Regions from separate parts of the Plantactinospora sp. BC1 genome, predicted to be linked through region 2. Evidence: riboswitches for the same ligand, from Rfam matches in the RefSeq annotation. Region 2 holds a riboswitch; each other region holds the start of a gene.

Region 1 (4,510 bases), 320 kb from region 2:
AGGTAGAAGAGTCCGGCGAGCAGCAGCGCGGACTCGTTGCCGGTGTTCGCCGCGTAGTCCTGGCCGATCCGGAACAGTTCCCGCTGGCTGGCCACCAGGCCGAGGAAGTAGACCAGGCTGGAGTCCTTGATCAGCGCGATGAGCTGGTTGACCCAGGCCGGCAGCACCCGGCGTACGCCCTGCGGGATGATCACCAGGCGCATGGCGGCGCCGTGCGACAGTCCCAGCGCCCGGGTCGCCTCCAGTTGGCTGGCCTCCACGCTCTGGATGCCGGACCGGAAGATCTCCCCGATGTACGCCGCCGCGATCAGCGACAGCGCCAGGATGCCCAGCGGATAGGGGTTCGGTCCCCACCAGGCGAGCCCGAGCGGTGCCAGCCCGACCCCGATCAGCAGGATGGTGACGGCGGCCGGCAGTCCCCGGAACACGTCGGTGTAGATCCGGGCCGGCCAGCGCAGCCACCGGCTCCGGGACAGCCCGGCCATCGCCAGCAGCATGCCGAGCAGCGTCCCCACGATGGCGGAGAGCAGCGCCAGCAGCAGCGTGTTGGGCAGCCCGACCGTGAGCATCTCGGGCAGCGCCTCGCGCATCGACTCCCAGTCGAAGAACGTCTCCCACAACGTCGCCAGGGTCTCCATCGCCTCACCTGTCTCGGATCCACCAGTCGTCGGCCGGCCGCCCCGGGCGGCCGGCCGACGACTGTCTGATGTGCTGGCCGGGTCAGCTCGCCGGGGTGGCGGCCGGGCTCGTCGGACCGGCCTTGACCGGCGGGTACGTCACCGTGCCGCTGCCCGGCTTGAAGCTCTCCGGTACCGGCCGACCGGGGTAGTACTGCTCCTGGAGGCGGGTCCAGGTGCCGTCCTCGATCACCTGGTCGAGTGCGGAGTTCAGCGCCTCGCGCAGCGGGTCGGCGCCCTTGGCCACCGCGAACGCGGTCGGTGCCGAGCTGAGCTGCTTCTCGGCCAGTACGATCTTGCCGCCGCTCTCCTGTGCGGACTTCTCGCCGATCTCGGCGGGCGCGATCCAGGCGTCGGCGGTCTTCGACCTGAGCTGGTTGATCGCGCCGTTGTAGTCGGGTACCCGGACCGGGTCCAGGCCCTCCTTGGTGGCGTAGTCGTCCTGCACGGTGCCCTGCACCACGACCACCCGCTTCCCCTTCAGCTCGGCGAAGCTCCTGATCGGCGAGCCGGCCGGTACGTCGAGTCCGAAGTAGCCGAAGTCGTACCCGTTGGTGAAGTCGACGGTCTTGCGCCGCGCCTCGGTGATGGTGATCGACGACGAGCCGGCGTCGAACTTGTGGTTGTTGACCTGGGCGAGCAGCGCGGAGAACTCGGTGCCGACGAACTCGACCTTGAGCCCGAGCTTGCCCGCGACGGCGGTCATCAGGTCGTTGTCGAAGCCGGTGAACTTGCCGTCGGAGAGGAAGACGTTCGGCGGCGCGTCGGTCAGGGTGCCGACCCGCAGGGTCCCGGGTTGCAGCAGGTCGTACGGGTTGTCGGCGGTGTCGCCCGACGACGAGCCGCCGCAGGCGGCGACCGCGCCGAGCAGCGCGACGGCGGCGACGCCGGAGAGGAGGCGGGTGGCGAGAGGGTTGATGCGCATTGTGCTGAAACTCCATGAAATATCCGGCGACGGCGTGCCGGAGAACCACCCGGACCGGTCAGGTCGCGGGCGGTACGCCGACGGCGTCGCTCAGGGGGTGCTGACGAGATGGTCGGAATGCCGCCGACCGGCGGTCGCGGTCAGGCCGAGGCCCGACAGAGCATGGTGCTGGTCCGGCAGAGGTCGACGTGTCGACGCCACCGGTGCCAGACGACATGCAGCCGGCTCGCCCGCCCGGCTCGGATGCTGCGCACTGCTGAACCTCCATCGGTCCTGGCGGTAGCACCCGCACCCACGGTGGGGGGTTGCTGCGACGTCGACGAGCCAGGTCTCTCGGTCGCTCTGGATGGCCGGAGGTCAGCCTACTAAACCCGGGTACCGACATTCCAACTGGTCAGGGCCGGGATGGCTGTGTCGCTCGCCACCCGCCGCCCCGGGGCGTCCGGCCGGTGCGGGGCCTCAGCCCGCCTCGGCGACGTCCATCGCCCGGTAGATCCGCTGTTCCGAGATCGGGTACGGCGTACCGAGCGCCTGGGCGAAGACGTTCACCCGGAGTTCCTCGATCATCCAGCGGATCTGCCGTACCGCGTCGGAACCCCGGCGGGCGGGTGGCAGCGCGTCGACCATCTCCCGGTACTCCTGCTGCACCTGCTCGATCCGGGCCTGCTGGTCGCGGTCCCGCTGCGGGTTCTGCGGCAGCCGGTCGAGGCGACGCTCGATCGCGGTCAGATAGCGGGGCAGGTCGGCGAGGCGGGCGTACCCGGTCTCGGTGACGAAGCCGCGGTGCACCAGCCCGGAGAGCTGGGCCCGGATGTCGGTTAACGCCGCCACCATGGTCAGGTCGTTGGTCCGGGCCAGCCGCTGCTCGACCGCGTAGGCGGCGGCGAGCACCCGGCGTACCCGGTCGACGACCTCGACGGTGGTGTCGACCAGATCCGCCCGGACCCGGTCGCGCAGCGCGGCGAACCCCTCGGCGTCCCAGGCCGGCCCGCCGGCGTCGGCGATCAACTTGTCCACCGCCGCGTCGGCGGCGTCGTCGAGCAGCTCCTGCACGTTGCGGTGCGGGTTGCGGCTCAGCGCCAGCTTCGCCTCGTTGGAGAGCCGACCGGAGACGAACTTCTGCGGCGAGCCGAGGGTCAGCCGGAGCAGTCGCCGGGTACCGGCCCACATCTGGCGACCCTGCTCGGCCTCGGTCTCGAAGACCCGTACCCCGACGCTGTCGCCCTCGTCGACCAGGGCCGGGTAGGCGGTCACCAGGTAGCCGGCCCGATCCTGCTCGATCGAGCGCGGCAGCGTGCCGATGCTCCACTCCCGCAGCCCGGACCGTTCGACGTCCGGGGCGGCGGCGGCCACCATCCGGCGTACCTGGGTGGTGAGCTGCCGTTGCAGCGCCGGCAGGTCCTTGCCCTCGGCGACGGTCTGCCGCTCCTCGCCGACCACCCGGAAGGTGGGGCGCAGGTGTGCCGGCAGCTTCGCCAGGTCCCAGGCGTCCCGGGGCACGGTCACCCCGGTCATCCGGCGCAGCTCCCGGGTCAGCGCGTCGAGCAGCGGCTCCCGGCCGGGTGTGATCGAGGCCAGCACCGCCCGGGCGTAGTCCGGCACCGGGACGAAATTCCGGCGCACCGCCTTCGGCAGCGACCGGATCAGCGCCACCACGAGTTCCTCGCGCAGCCCCGGTACCTGCCAGTCGAAGCTCTCCGCGTCGACCTGGTTGAGCATCGGCAGCGGGATGTCCACCGTCACCCCGTCGGTCTCGGTCCCCGGCTCGAACCGGTACGTCAGCGGCAGCGCCACCCCGTCCGAGTGCCACTCGTCGGGGTAGTCGGCCGCGTCGACCCCGCCCCGCCCCTCGTTGACCAGCATCTGCCGGTCGAAGGTGAGCAGGTCGGGCCGGTCCCGGCGGGTCTTTTTCCACCAGGCGTCGAAGTGCCGGCCGGAGACCACCTCGGCGGGGATCCGCTGCTCGTAGAAGGCGTACAGCGTCTCGTCGTCGACCAGGATGTCCCGGCGCCGGGCCCGGTGCTCCAGCTCCTCCACCTCGTCGAGCAGCGCGCGGTTGTCGTGGAAGAACCGGTGGTGGGTCTGCCAGTCACCCTCCACCAGCGCGTGCCGGATGAACAGTTCCCGGCTCTGCGCCGGGTCGATCCGACCGAAGTTGACCTTCCGGCCGCTGACCAGCGGGATGCCGTAGAGGGTGACCTTCTCGAAGGCCATCACCGCGGCCTGCTTCTTTTCCCAGTGCGGCTCGCTGTAGCTGCGCTTCACCAGGTGCTGGGCGAGCGCCTCGACCCACTCCGGCTCGATCCGGGCGGCGACCCGGCCCCAGAGCCGGGACGTCTCGACCAGCTCGGCGGCCATCACCCAGCGCGGCGGCTTGCGGAACAGCGCCGAGCCGGGGAAGAGGGCGAATCTGGCGCCCCGGGCGCCCAGGTATTCGTTCTTCTGCGTCTCCTTCAGCCCGACGTGCGAGAGCAGTCCGGCCAGCAGCGACTGGTGGATCCGGTCGGTGTCGAGGTTCTCCGGGGTCGCGTCGCCGGCCGGTGCCGTCGGCGTACCACTGGCGGGGGCGTCGGTGCCGGAGTCGCCGCCGCGCCGGCCGCGCCCGGGACGGGCGTCGGACGCCGCGCCGCCGGTGCTGCGGAGCACCTGGCGGAGTTGGGAGTGGATGTCCTGCCACTCCCGGACCCGCAGGTAGTTGAGGTATTCGGCCTTGCACATCCGGCGGAAACCGCTGGACGAGAGTGCTCGCTGCTGTTCCTGGAGATATCGCCAGAGGTTGAGCAGGGCGGCGAAGTCCGACTCCTTGTCGGTGAACCGGGCGTGCGCCTGGTCGGCCTGGGCCTGCCTGTCGGCGGGCCGCTCCCGGGGATCCTGGATGGAGAGGGCGGCGGCGATCACCGACACCTCG
Region 2 (4,510 bases):
GCAGCCGGTCGAGTTCGGCCTCGTCGAGCGTGCTCAGGTCGAGCCGGCGGCGTACGTCGGCCAGCGCCGGTTTGGCGCCCATCGCGGCGGCGAAGGCGTCGCCCGGCGTCGTCGGCGCGGCGTCGGGGCTCATGTTCGCCACCTCGCCGATGATCCGCTTGCGCCCCTCCTGGCGGACCAGCCGCACCGCGTGGTTGTAGAGCGCCCGGCCGACGCCCCGGCGGCGGTACTCCGGATGGACGGCGAGGGCCAGCTCGGCGTTCTCCAGGTTCTCCCGCTGCGGCAGCGAGACGCCCAGGTAGCCGACGGCCACCCCGTCGAGATAACCGAGCGCGTACCGGCCGTCGCTACCCGGCCACGGGCGCCGCAGCCCGGCGAAGAAGCGCTGCCGGGACAGCGTCGGCACGTCGGGCTGGTCGGCCGTGCGCGCGGCGGACTCGATCTCGTACGCCCGCTCGGTGGCGGCCACGTCGGCGACATCCAGTGGGGTGACCACGATATCCATGCTCTGGAGAGTGCCGCTTGCACGAACCGGGCGCGACCGAATATCGGGGGACCGTCACCCGGGTCGGTGGATTCGCGTTGAGCCCGACGGGCGGCGACGACGTCGGCCGGACCGGGCGGGAGAGTTTGGTCGGGAGGACGCCCGCACAACGCCTCCGGCGCTGGGTCGTAAGAGCTTTGAAAGTCTACGGCGGTGCGTCCTCCCGCACGGAGCATCTTGCGTCGTGCAGATGCAGGCGTCAAGCCCTCTTCCGCGTGTTTTCGTCACGGGCGGCAAAAGAGCAGCTACGCACCGCATCCGTACCGCCGGCTTCGGCGGGCCGCCGATGGGACCGAACGATTCCACCTGCAAGTTGCACGTGCATCTGCCCGAGCACGCTTCGGGCAGATGCCAAAAATTTCTTCCGGAAAATTCAGCCGAGCAGCCCGGCGTCGCGGACGGCCCGCAGCGACGGCTTGACCCGGTACGTCGGACCGACCTGTGCCGCCACCGCGTCCAGGGTCTTGAGGCCCTCGCCGGTGTTGAAGACCACCGTCTCGGCGTCCGGATCCAGCCGGCCGCTCGCCACCAGCTTGCCGAGTACGGCCACGGTGACCCCGCCGGCCGTCTCGGCGAAGACGCCGGTGGTCCGGGCCAACTGCCGGATGGCGGCGCGGATCTCGTCGTCGTCGGCGTAGTCCATCCAGCCGCCGGTACGGCGCACCGCCTCCAGTGCGTAGAGCCCGGCGGCCGGGTCGCCGATGTTGAGCGACTTGGCGATCCCGGTCGGCCGGACCGGGGTGATCACGTCGGTGTCGGCGTGCAGCGCGACGGCGATCGGGTTGCAGCCGACCGACTGGGCGCCGAAGACCTTCCAGCCGTTCGGCGGCGCCTCGACCAGTCCGATCTCGACCAGCTCGCTGAACGCCTTGTCAATCTTGGTGAGCAGCTCGCCACTGGCCATCGGGATGACCACCTGCTCGGGAATCCGCCACCCCAACTGCTCGGCCACCTCGTAACCCAGCGTCTTGGAGCCCTCGGCGTAGTACGGCCGGACGTTCACGTTGACGAAGGCGGTGTCCTCGAACTCGTCGGTCTCGACCAGCTCGCCGCAGAGCCGGTTGACGTCGTCGTACGAGCCGTCGATCGCGACCACGTCGCCGCCGTAGACGGCGGTGGTCACCACCTTGCCCTGCTCCAGGTCGCCGGGGATGAAGACGATCGACGGCACCCCGGCCCGGGCCGCGTGCGCGGCGACCGAGTTCGCCAGGTTGCCGGTCGAGGCACAGGCGAACCGGGTGAAGCCGAGACCACGGGCGGCGGTCAACGCCACCGACACCACCCGGTCCTTGAACGAGTGCGTGGGGTTGGCGCTGTCGTCCTTGACCCAGAGCGGCGCCCGGATGCCCAGCTCGGCGGCGAGGCCGGCGGCCGGCACCAGCGGGGTCAACCCCGGGTCGAGGGTGACCCGGGTGGTCGGGTCCTGGCCGGTCGGCAGCAGCGCGGCGTACCGCCAGAGGTTCTTCGGGCCGGCCTCGATGTCGGCCCTGGTGACCCGGGCCAGGGTCGCGGCGTCGTAGCCGACCTCCAGCGGGCCGAAACACTCGTAACAGGCGTGCTGCGCGACCAGCGGATATTCGGTGCCGCAGCCGCGACAGACGAGAACGCGGGCGGGGTTGGGTGCCACCGGGCTGGTCTGGCTGGGGGTCGCGTCGATGATCGACGTCATGGCGATAGCCGTCCTCTCATCTTTCCCTGGCGCCGCACCGCGCGGCGGGGACGGATTTGGCACCTGCTCCGCCGTGGAGTGGTTGCCGGGGCGTCATCGGGCCGTATCCCTCAGCCCCTCTGGATGAGGTATGAAGTTGTGCCGACAGTCTACGGGCACCGCAGGCCGCTGTCCCGGGTCTGTTCGCGGTGTGAGGAAGATCCCCGCACCGGGTCACCGGACCGCCGCCGACCGCCGGCTGAAATAGTTACCCGGGCTAATGAGAATTCGGGTACGGCCGGCGGACGCGGTCCGGCCGGGCAGGACGGGAGCAACGACGGTGCGGGACGGGATGCAGGCCGGAACGGTCCGGATCACCGGGGCGGGCGGCGACGAGATCGAGGCATATCTCGCCCAGCCCCTCGATGCCACGCCGCACGGCGGGGTGGTGGTGATCCACCACATGCCCGGCTACGACGAGCCGACAAAGGAGATCACGCGTCGGCTGGCCAGCTACGGGTACGCGGCGATCTGCCCCAACCTCTACTCCCGGGAGGCACCCGGCGCCAGCCCCGACGACGCGGCGGCGACGGCACGGGCCGCCGGTGGCGTACCCGACGACCGGCTCGTCGGCGACGTCGGCGGCGCCGCCGACCACCTGCGCGGGCTGCCGGCCTCGAACGGCAGGGTCGGGGTGATCGGGTACTGCTCCGGTGGCCGGCAGGCGTTCCTGGCCGCCACCCGACTGCCGCTGGACGCCGCCGTCGACTGCTACGGCGCGTTCGTGGTCGGCAACCCGCCGGAGAGCTTCCCGCTGGCGGTGAAGCCGCTGCTCGACCAGGCCGACCGGCTCTCCTGCCCGCTGCTCGGGCTCTTCGGCGCCGAGGACCAGTACCCCTCCCCGGCCCAGATGGACGAGCTGTCCCGGGAGCTGACCCGGCTCGGCAAGCCGCACGAGTTCCACACCTTCGCCGACGCCGGGCACGGCTTCTTCGCCGTCGACCGGCCCAGCTACCGGCCGCTGGCCGCCACCGAGGGGTGGCAACGGGTCCGGGACTTCTTCGACCGGCACCTGAACGCCTGACCGGCGAATCCCCTCCGTCCGAGTCCCCTCCTCCGAGTCCCCTCCGTCCGAGCCCGAGGAGGCCGGCATGTGCACGTACGTCACGGTGAAGCGCGAGGTCGACGGCAGCGGCAAGGGTGCCGGCGGCTGGTTCCCGGTCAGCCACACCTGCGTCTACGTGGACCATCCGACGCACGCGCCGTACGCACACACCCTCAACATCGACTTTCTGAACCCGGCCGCCGGCCCGGGGGCGCGGGTCGCGGTCGAGCTGACCGAGGAGTCCGCGCTCGCCCTGGTCGAGGCGATCCAGGCCGCCCTGGCCGCCGCGCCGGCCGGGCTGGCCAGCCGCGACCAGCAGGTCTGACCCGGAGTACCCGTGGCCGGGACACGAGCCCCGGCACGGGCACCCCGGGCGGTCAGCCGGCCTGGTCGAGCCGGGCCAGTTCGTCCGGGCTGAGCCGCAGGGCGCCGGCCGCCACGTTCGCGACCAGGTGCTCCGGATTGCCGGTACCCGGAATAGCCAGGACGTGCGGGCCCCGGTGCAACGTCCAGGCGAGCCGGACCTGTGCCACCGTCGCGCCGTGCGCCCGCGCCACCGCCCGCAGCTCCGCATCGGAGTCACCGGCGGCGGTCGCGCCCGCCTCCCGGCCGGCGCCCGCGATCGCGAAGAACGGCACGAAGGCGACGCCCTGCTCGGCGCAGATCCGCACCAGGTCGTCGGCGCTACGCCGGTAGTCGACGCCGTACGGGTTCTGCACGCAGACCACCGGCGCGACTGCCTGCGCCTCGGCGAGCTGCTCCGGCCGTACGTTGGAGACGCCCAGGTGCCGGATCAGCCCGGCGTCGCGCAGCTCGGCCAGTACCCCGAACCGCTCCGCGATCGGTTCGGGGCCGTGCACCCGCAGGTTCACCAGGTCGAGGTGGTCCCGGCCGAGCTGCCGCAGGTTCTCCTCGACCTGGCCGCGCAACTGCTCCGGCCGGGCCGGCGGCAGCCACTCGCCCGACGGGTCCCGCCCCGGCCCGACCTTGGTGGCGATGACCAGGTCCTCCGGGTACGGCGCCAGCGCCCGGTTGATCAGTTCGTTGGCCGACCGCAGCGGCGAGAAGTAGAACGCGGCGGTGTCGATGTGGTTCACCCCGAGTTCGACGGCCCGGCGGAGCACCGCCACCGCCCGGTCCCGGTCGCTCGGCCCGCCGTCGGAGTTCCGGGTCAGCCGCATCGCGCCGAAGCCGATCCGGTTGACCGTCAGGT
Region 3 (4,510 bases), 1.1 Mb from region 2:
GCCGGTCGATGCCGGGCAGTCCGGCGGCGATGTCGTACGCGGTCACCGGGTGACCGTACTTCGGCGGACAGCGCCCTCGATCACCTGACCTGACGCGCCCACCTGCGCCCGGTCGCCGCGCGCCCTGCCCCGTCGCCGTCCGCGCCGCACCGCCTCCTTTCGGGGGGTGACCCATAATGGCGCGATGCGGCCCGTTGACGACCTGATCCACACTCCGGACCCGGCATGGCCGGTACTCGAAGCGGAGCTGGCCGCGCTCGGCCCGGCTGTCGAAGTCCTTCCGGTCGATCCGGAGGCCGGTCGGGATTGCCTGCACCGGCTCCAGGTCACCGCCCGGTCCCGTCTGGGCGCCCTGGCGCTGCACACCGGCGGCCTGTTGGTCGACGGCGGCTGGCTGCGGGTGCTCGGCGGCGGCAGCCCCGAGCGGGGTCTGCCCTCGTTGGCCGAGGCCAACGGCCTACCCGGTGACGGCCAACCGCCCGCGGCCCTGCTGGTCGGCCACGACGTGCTCGGCGGCCGGTTCGAGGTCAGCGGCGCCGGTCCGGCCGCGATCGGCCGCCCGGGCGAGCCCGGCGAGGTCTGCTACTTCGCGCCCGACAGCCTGGAGTGGGAGGAGCTCGGCTGCGGGCACGGCGCCTGGCTGTCCTGGATCGCAGCCGGCGGGACGGCCGAGTTCTACGAGTCGCAGCGCTGGCCCGGATGGCGCGCCGAGGTCGAGCAACTGCCGGCGTCACACGGGTTGGCGGTCTACCCGTTCCTGTGGTCCAGCGAGGCGCAGGAGGACCTCGCCGCCACCGCACGTCGGCCGGCCCCGCTGCGCGAACTGTTCGCGATCCAGGACGAGACGGTCGCGTTCCTCGCCGCCAATCCAGACGCGGAAGCGGTACGGATCGACGTGCGGTAGCCGGATCTCTTTGCCGGTCAGGGTCGCGGGTACGGCCGGAGGGTCGAGTGGAGGCTCTGTCGGGGGCGTTCGGCGTGGCCCTGCCGTCGTGTCGTTAGCGTTGGCCGGTGGCGGGCAGCGCCGGCGACCGAGCTGGACCTGATCGTCGCATCGAGTGGTGCTGGTGGTGGTGGCGCACCCCGCGCCGCCACCGGTCCCGGCCGTTCCAGCCGGCGACCCGTTGACCGCCCGGACGACGATGGGAACCGATACGTCGCAGGATCGTCCGGGAGGTGAGCGTCGGATGCGGAACTGCCCGCCCGAGATCACGGAGATCGTCGCGGAGACCGGCCTCGGTGAGGTGGTCGAGCGCTATCGACAGGCGGTGGCGATGGAGCTGAGTTTCGCCGTCACCTGCGGCGTACTCGGGGTGTCCGGGTTGGTTTTCGGCGACGAGGTCGGGCGGGCGATCGGTGCCGGGGCCGGTGGGCTCGGGGTGCTGTTCGCCGTACCCGCCTGGCGCAGGTCCCGCTGTCACCTGTACCTCTGCACCGGTGGCCTGCTCACCACCACCGGGACGACCACCGTGACCCGCCTGCTCCGCTGGGCCGAGGTCGCGCACGTCCGGGTCTGGACCACCCGGATCTACCAGCTCGGCCCGGTGGAGGAGTTCCCGCGCTGCGTACTGGAGCTGACCGACGGCACGACGTTGAACCTGGCCAGGCCCCCGTACGCGGGCCTCGGCCGGCTCGCCGGGGCCGTGGAGCGGGCCGTGACCGAGACGACCTACCCGCGCCGGACCGCGGAGATCGCCGAGACCGGCACCAGTGTCTTCGGCCCGATCACCCTCAGCGCCGCAGGAGTGCGCGACGGCCGGCGATTCGTGGCCTGGTCGGACGTCGCACGGGTGGAGCGGGGGCGGGTGCGGCTGCGCATCTGGAACCGGGCCGGCCGGCAGGTCATCTCCCGGCAGGTCCGGACGATCCCGGATCTCGCCTGCCTGCTCAGGATCGCGTCCACCACACGCGGTGGGACGGCGAACCCGGCGAGGGCGCTGCCTTGACCGGGGGGCGCCAGGAGCGGGTTCCGGCGCCGAGAGCGTGCTGCGCTACCCGTCGTCTCGGCGTCGGGTGTCGAGGCCACTCGGCTCCGTGACGTCCGGCCAGGCCATCCGGAACTTGCGGGGAGCACCGTTGAGTCGGGACGGGTCTCCGCCGGGCGGTGACGCCGTCGCCGTCTCGACGCTGCGGGCTCCGCAGGCGCGGTAGAAGCGCTGCGCCGCCGTGTTCTGCTCCAGCACCCAGAGGTACATCCGTTCCGCCGTCGCGTGTTCCAGGACGGCTCGGGCGGCGCGGGCCAGGAGCCTGCTGCCGACACCGGTCCGCTGGTGGCCGTGCACGACGTGCAGATTGTCGACCAGGCTGCCCCACCGGGGGTCGTGGTCGAACACGACGTGGACGAAGCCGACGAGTCGGCCCTCCTCTTCGGCCACCACGGTCCGGCTGTTGGTCGGGGCAGCCAGGCGGGCCGACCAGACCGAGTGCCGGTCAGCGGCGACGTCACCGTCGAGGAAGGAGTCGGCGTAGGCGCCACGGTAGTGCCGGCGCCAACTCTCGGCGTGCAGTCGGGCGATCTGCTCGGCGTCGTCGGCGCCGGCGAGGCGCAGTAGTACCCGGCCGGTTGGCGTGGGGTGCTGTTCGGGTGCCGTGTCCTGGTCGAAGGAAGGGATCGACGACACCGGGACCTCCTGCTTCGCGGCTTGCTCGGCATCGCTCGTGCCGAGCCTGGTCCTCACCCGGAGCACCCCGCCCGCGAACGGAGGGTTGCCGGCCAGCGAGCCGGGGCTTGGCGCTGGCGCTCATGACCTGTACCGGCGATCGTAGCACCGCCCCCGTCGCGACCGGAGCGCCGAGGAGCGCCGGAGGCGCCGGAAGGCCGGCCTCCGGACATAGCCCGATTTCGATGGATGAAGACGCGTCAGTTGCCGGATGTCTGCCGTCGGTCGGCCCGGAACGCTGTGCGTATGGCGATGGACGTCAACCGCAACGCCCCGGTGGTCGTCGAACTGGAGGTCTTCACCCGCGCCGCGCCCGGCACGGTGTGGAACCTGCACACCGACATCGACCGTTGGCCGGAGTGGAACCCGCACATCGAGCGGGCGAACCTGCGCGGGCCGCTGCGGGTCGGCGCCACCTTCGACTGGTGCACCGCAGGCTTGGAGATCACGTCCACGATAGGTGAACTCGTGCCGCAGCGGCGCATCGCCTGGGGTGGCCGGACACGCGGCATCGACGGCCTGCACGTGTGGACGTTCAGCCCGCAGCCCGAGGGCGTCCTTGTCCGGACCGAGGAGTCCTGGGACGGCGAGCCCGTCCGGGTCGATCCGACCAACCTGCGCACCGCGCTGGAGGCCTCGCTGCGCGACTGGCTGAGCGCGCTGAAGAGGTGTGCGGAAACCGGCGCCCGACCGGCAGGAGAATCGGTGTGACCACCGCACGGCCCGGGTCGACCCCGATCCTGTTGCTGCACGGCTCCTGGCACGGTGCCTGGTGCTGGACGGAGGTCATCGCCCAGCTCGTGCCGTACGGCCGCCCGACCCTGGCGGTCGACATGGCCGGGCACGGGCTGCGCGCCCGTCGACCCGAGTGCCTGACCGTGCGTCCGTTCGACCCGGCCGCGCTGGCCACCGAGGTTTCGCCGGTGGCGGAGGTGGACCTCGACCGAGCGGCCGAGCTGCTGGTCTCGCAGATCGAATGGCTGGGCCGTGGCGGCCCGGTCACGGTGGTGGCGCACAGCATGGGCGGCCCCGTCCTGACCCGGGCGGCGCAGCAGGTTCCCGAACTGGTGGCGCACGCCGTCTACCTCGCCGCCATCATGCCCGGCTCGGACCGGGCGGCCGAGGGGTACTTCGCGCTGCCGGAGAACGCGGGCGCGCTGGTGCTGCCCGCCCTTCGGGGCGATCCGGGGGTGATCGGGGCGCTGCGGCTCGACCTCGCCTCGAACGACCCCGGCTATCGTCAGCAGCTTCGCGACGCGTTCTACGGCGACGTCGCCCCGGTCGTCGCCGACGCCGCCCTGGGCCTGCTCACCCCGGACGCCCCGGTCAGCATGATGCGCGGCACCACCCGGCTGACCCGGGACGGTTGGGGCTCCCTCCCCCGCACCTACGTCGTCTGCGCCCGGGACATGGCGATCCGCCCGGCACTCCAGCGGGTACTCGTCGCGGAGGCCGATGCCGCCTTCCCGGAGAATCCGACCTCCGTCGTGACGCTGGACTCCGCACACGCGCCGTTCCTGTCCAGGCCGGGCGAGGTGGCCGAGATCGTCGGACGACGGGGCTGAGAGCCGGCCCCTCCGGTCGGAAGCGCGCAACCGCGCCGCGAATCGGGGCGCCCCGCACGTCGCTGTCGCGACCTGGGGACGCCCCGGTCTCCGCTGGCTCAGCTCGCCGGCCCGATCAGCCGCCACGGCTCATGGTCGGGGTCCGGTCCGGTACCCGGAATGTTGCCCTGGGTCCACCACTTGGCTTGCCAGACCTTGCCGCCGTACTTCACGGTGATCTGTTCGACCGGCTGGGTCGCCGGGTTGTAGACCTTGCTCGCGTCCCAGGCCGGTGCGGAGCAGCCG

Evidence for each region. A riboswitch is a leader RNA that binds a small molecule or an ion and turns the genes downstream of it on or off. The one in region 2 is predicted to bind S-adenosylmethionine.
Region 1: linked by a shared signal. The riboswitch ahead of C6361_RS09580 (ABC transporter substrate-binding protein) and the one ahead of thrC (threonine synthase) in region 2 are both predicted to bind S-adenosylmethionine.
Region 3: linked by a shared signal. The riboswitch ahead of C6361_RS06335 (GNAT family N-acetyltransferase) and the one ahead of thrC (threonine synthase) in region 2 are both predicted to bind S-adenosylmethionine.

What each region holds. Positions count from the first base shown of each region.
Region 1 is NZ_CP028158.1:2,282,774-2,287,283, reverse strand. It holds gene C6361_RS09585 (amino acid ABC transporter permease) at 1-638, opposite strand, end outside; gene C6361_RS09580 (ABC transporter substrate-binding protein) at 721-1,602, opposite strand; SAM riboswitch class I at 1,864-1,955, opposite strand; gene hrpA (ATP-dependent RNA helicase HrpA) at 2,062-4,510, opposite strand, start outside.
Region 2 is NZ_CP028158.1:2,607,341-2,611,850, reverse strand. It holds gene C6361_RS11050 (GNAT family N-acetyltransferase) at 1-505, opposite strand, end outside; gene thrC (threonine synthase) at 918-2,213, opposite strand; SAM riboswitch class I at 2,227-2,343, opposite strand; gene C6361_RS11040 (dienelactone hydrolase family protein) at 2,533-3,276, shown strand; gene C6361_RS11035 (DUF6295 family protein) at 3,344-3,622, shown strand; gene C6361_RS11030 (oxidoreductase) at 3,675-4,510, opposite strand, start outside.
Region 3 is NZ_CP028158.1:1,498,364-1,502,873, forward strand. It holds gene C6361_RS06320 (hypothetical protein) at 1-46, opposite strand, end outside; gene C6361_RS06325 (DUF2625 family protein) at 185-904, shown strand; gene C6361_RS06330 (DUF6585 family protein) at 1,188-1,946, shown strand; gene C6361_RS06335 (GNAT family N-acetyltransferase) at 1,992-2,621, opposite strand; SAM riboswitch class IV at 2,634-2,749, opposite strand; gene C6361_RS06340 (SRPBCC family protein) at 2,907-3,371, shown strand; gene C6361_RS06345 (alpha/beta fold hydrolase) at 3,368-4,225, shown strand; gene C6361_RS06350 (glycosyl hydrolase family 18 protein) at 4,324-4,510, opposite strand, start outside.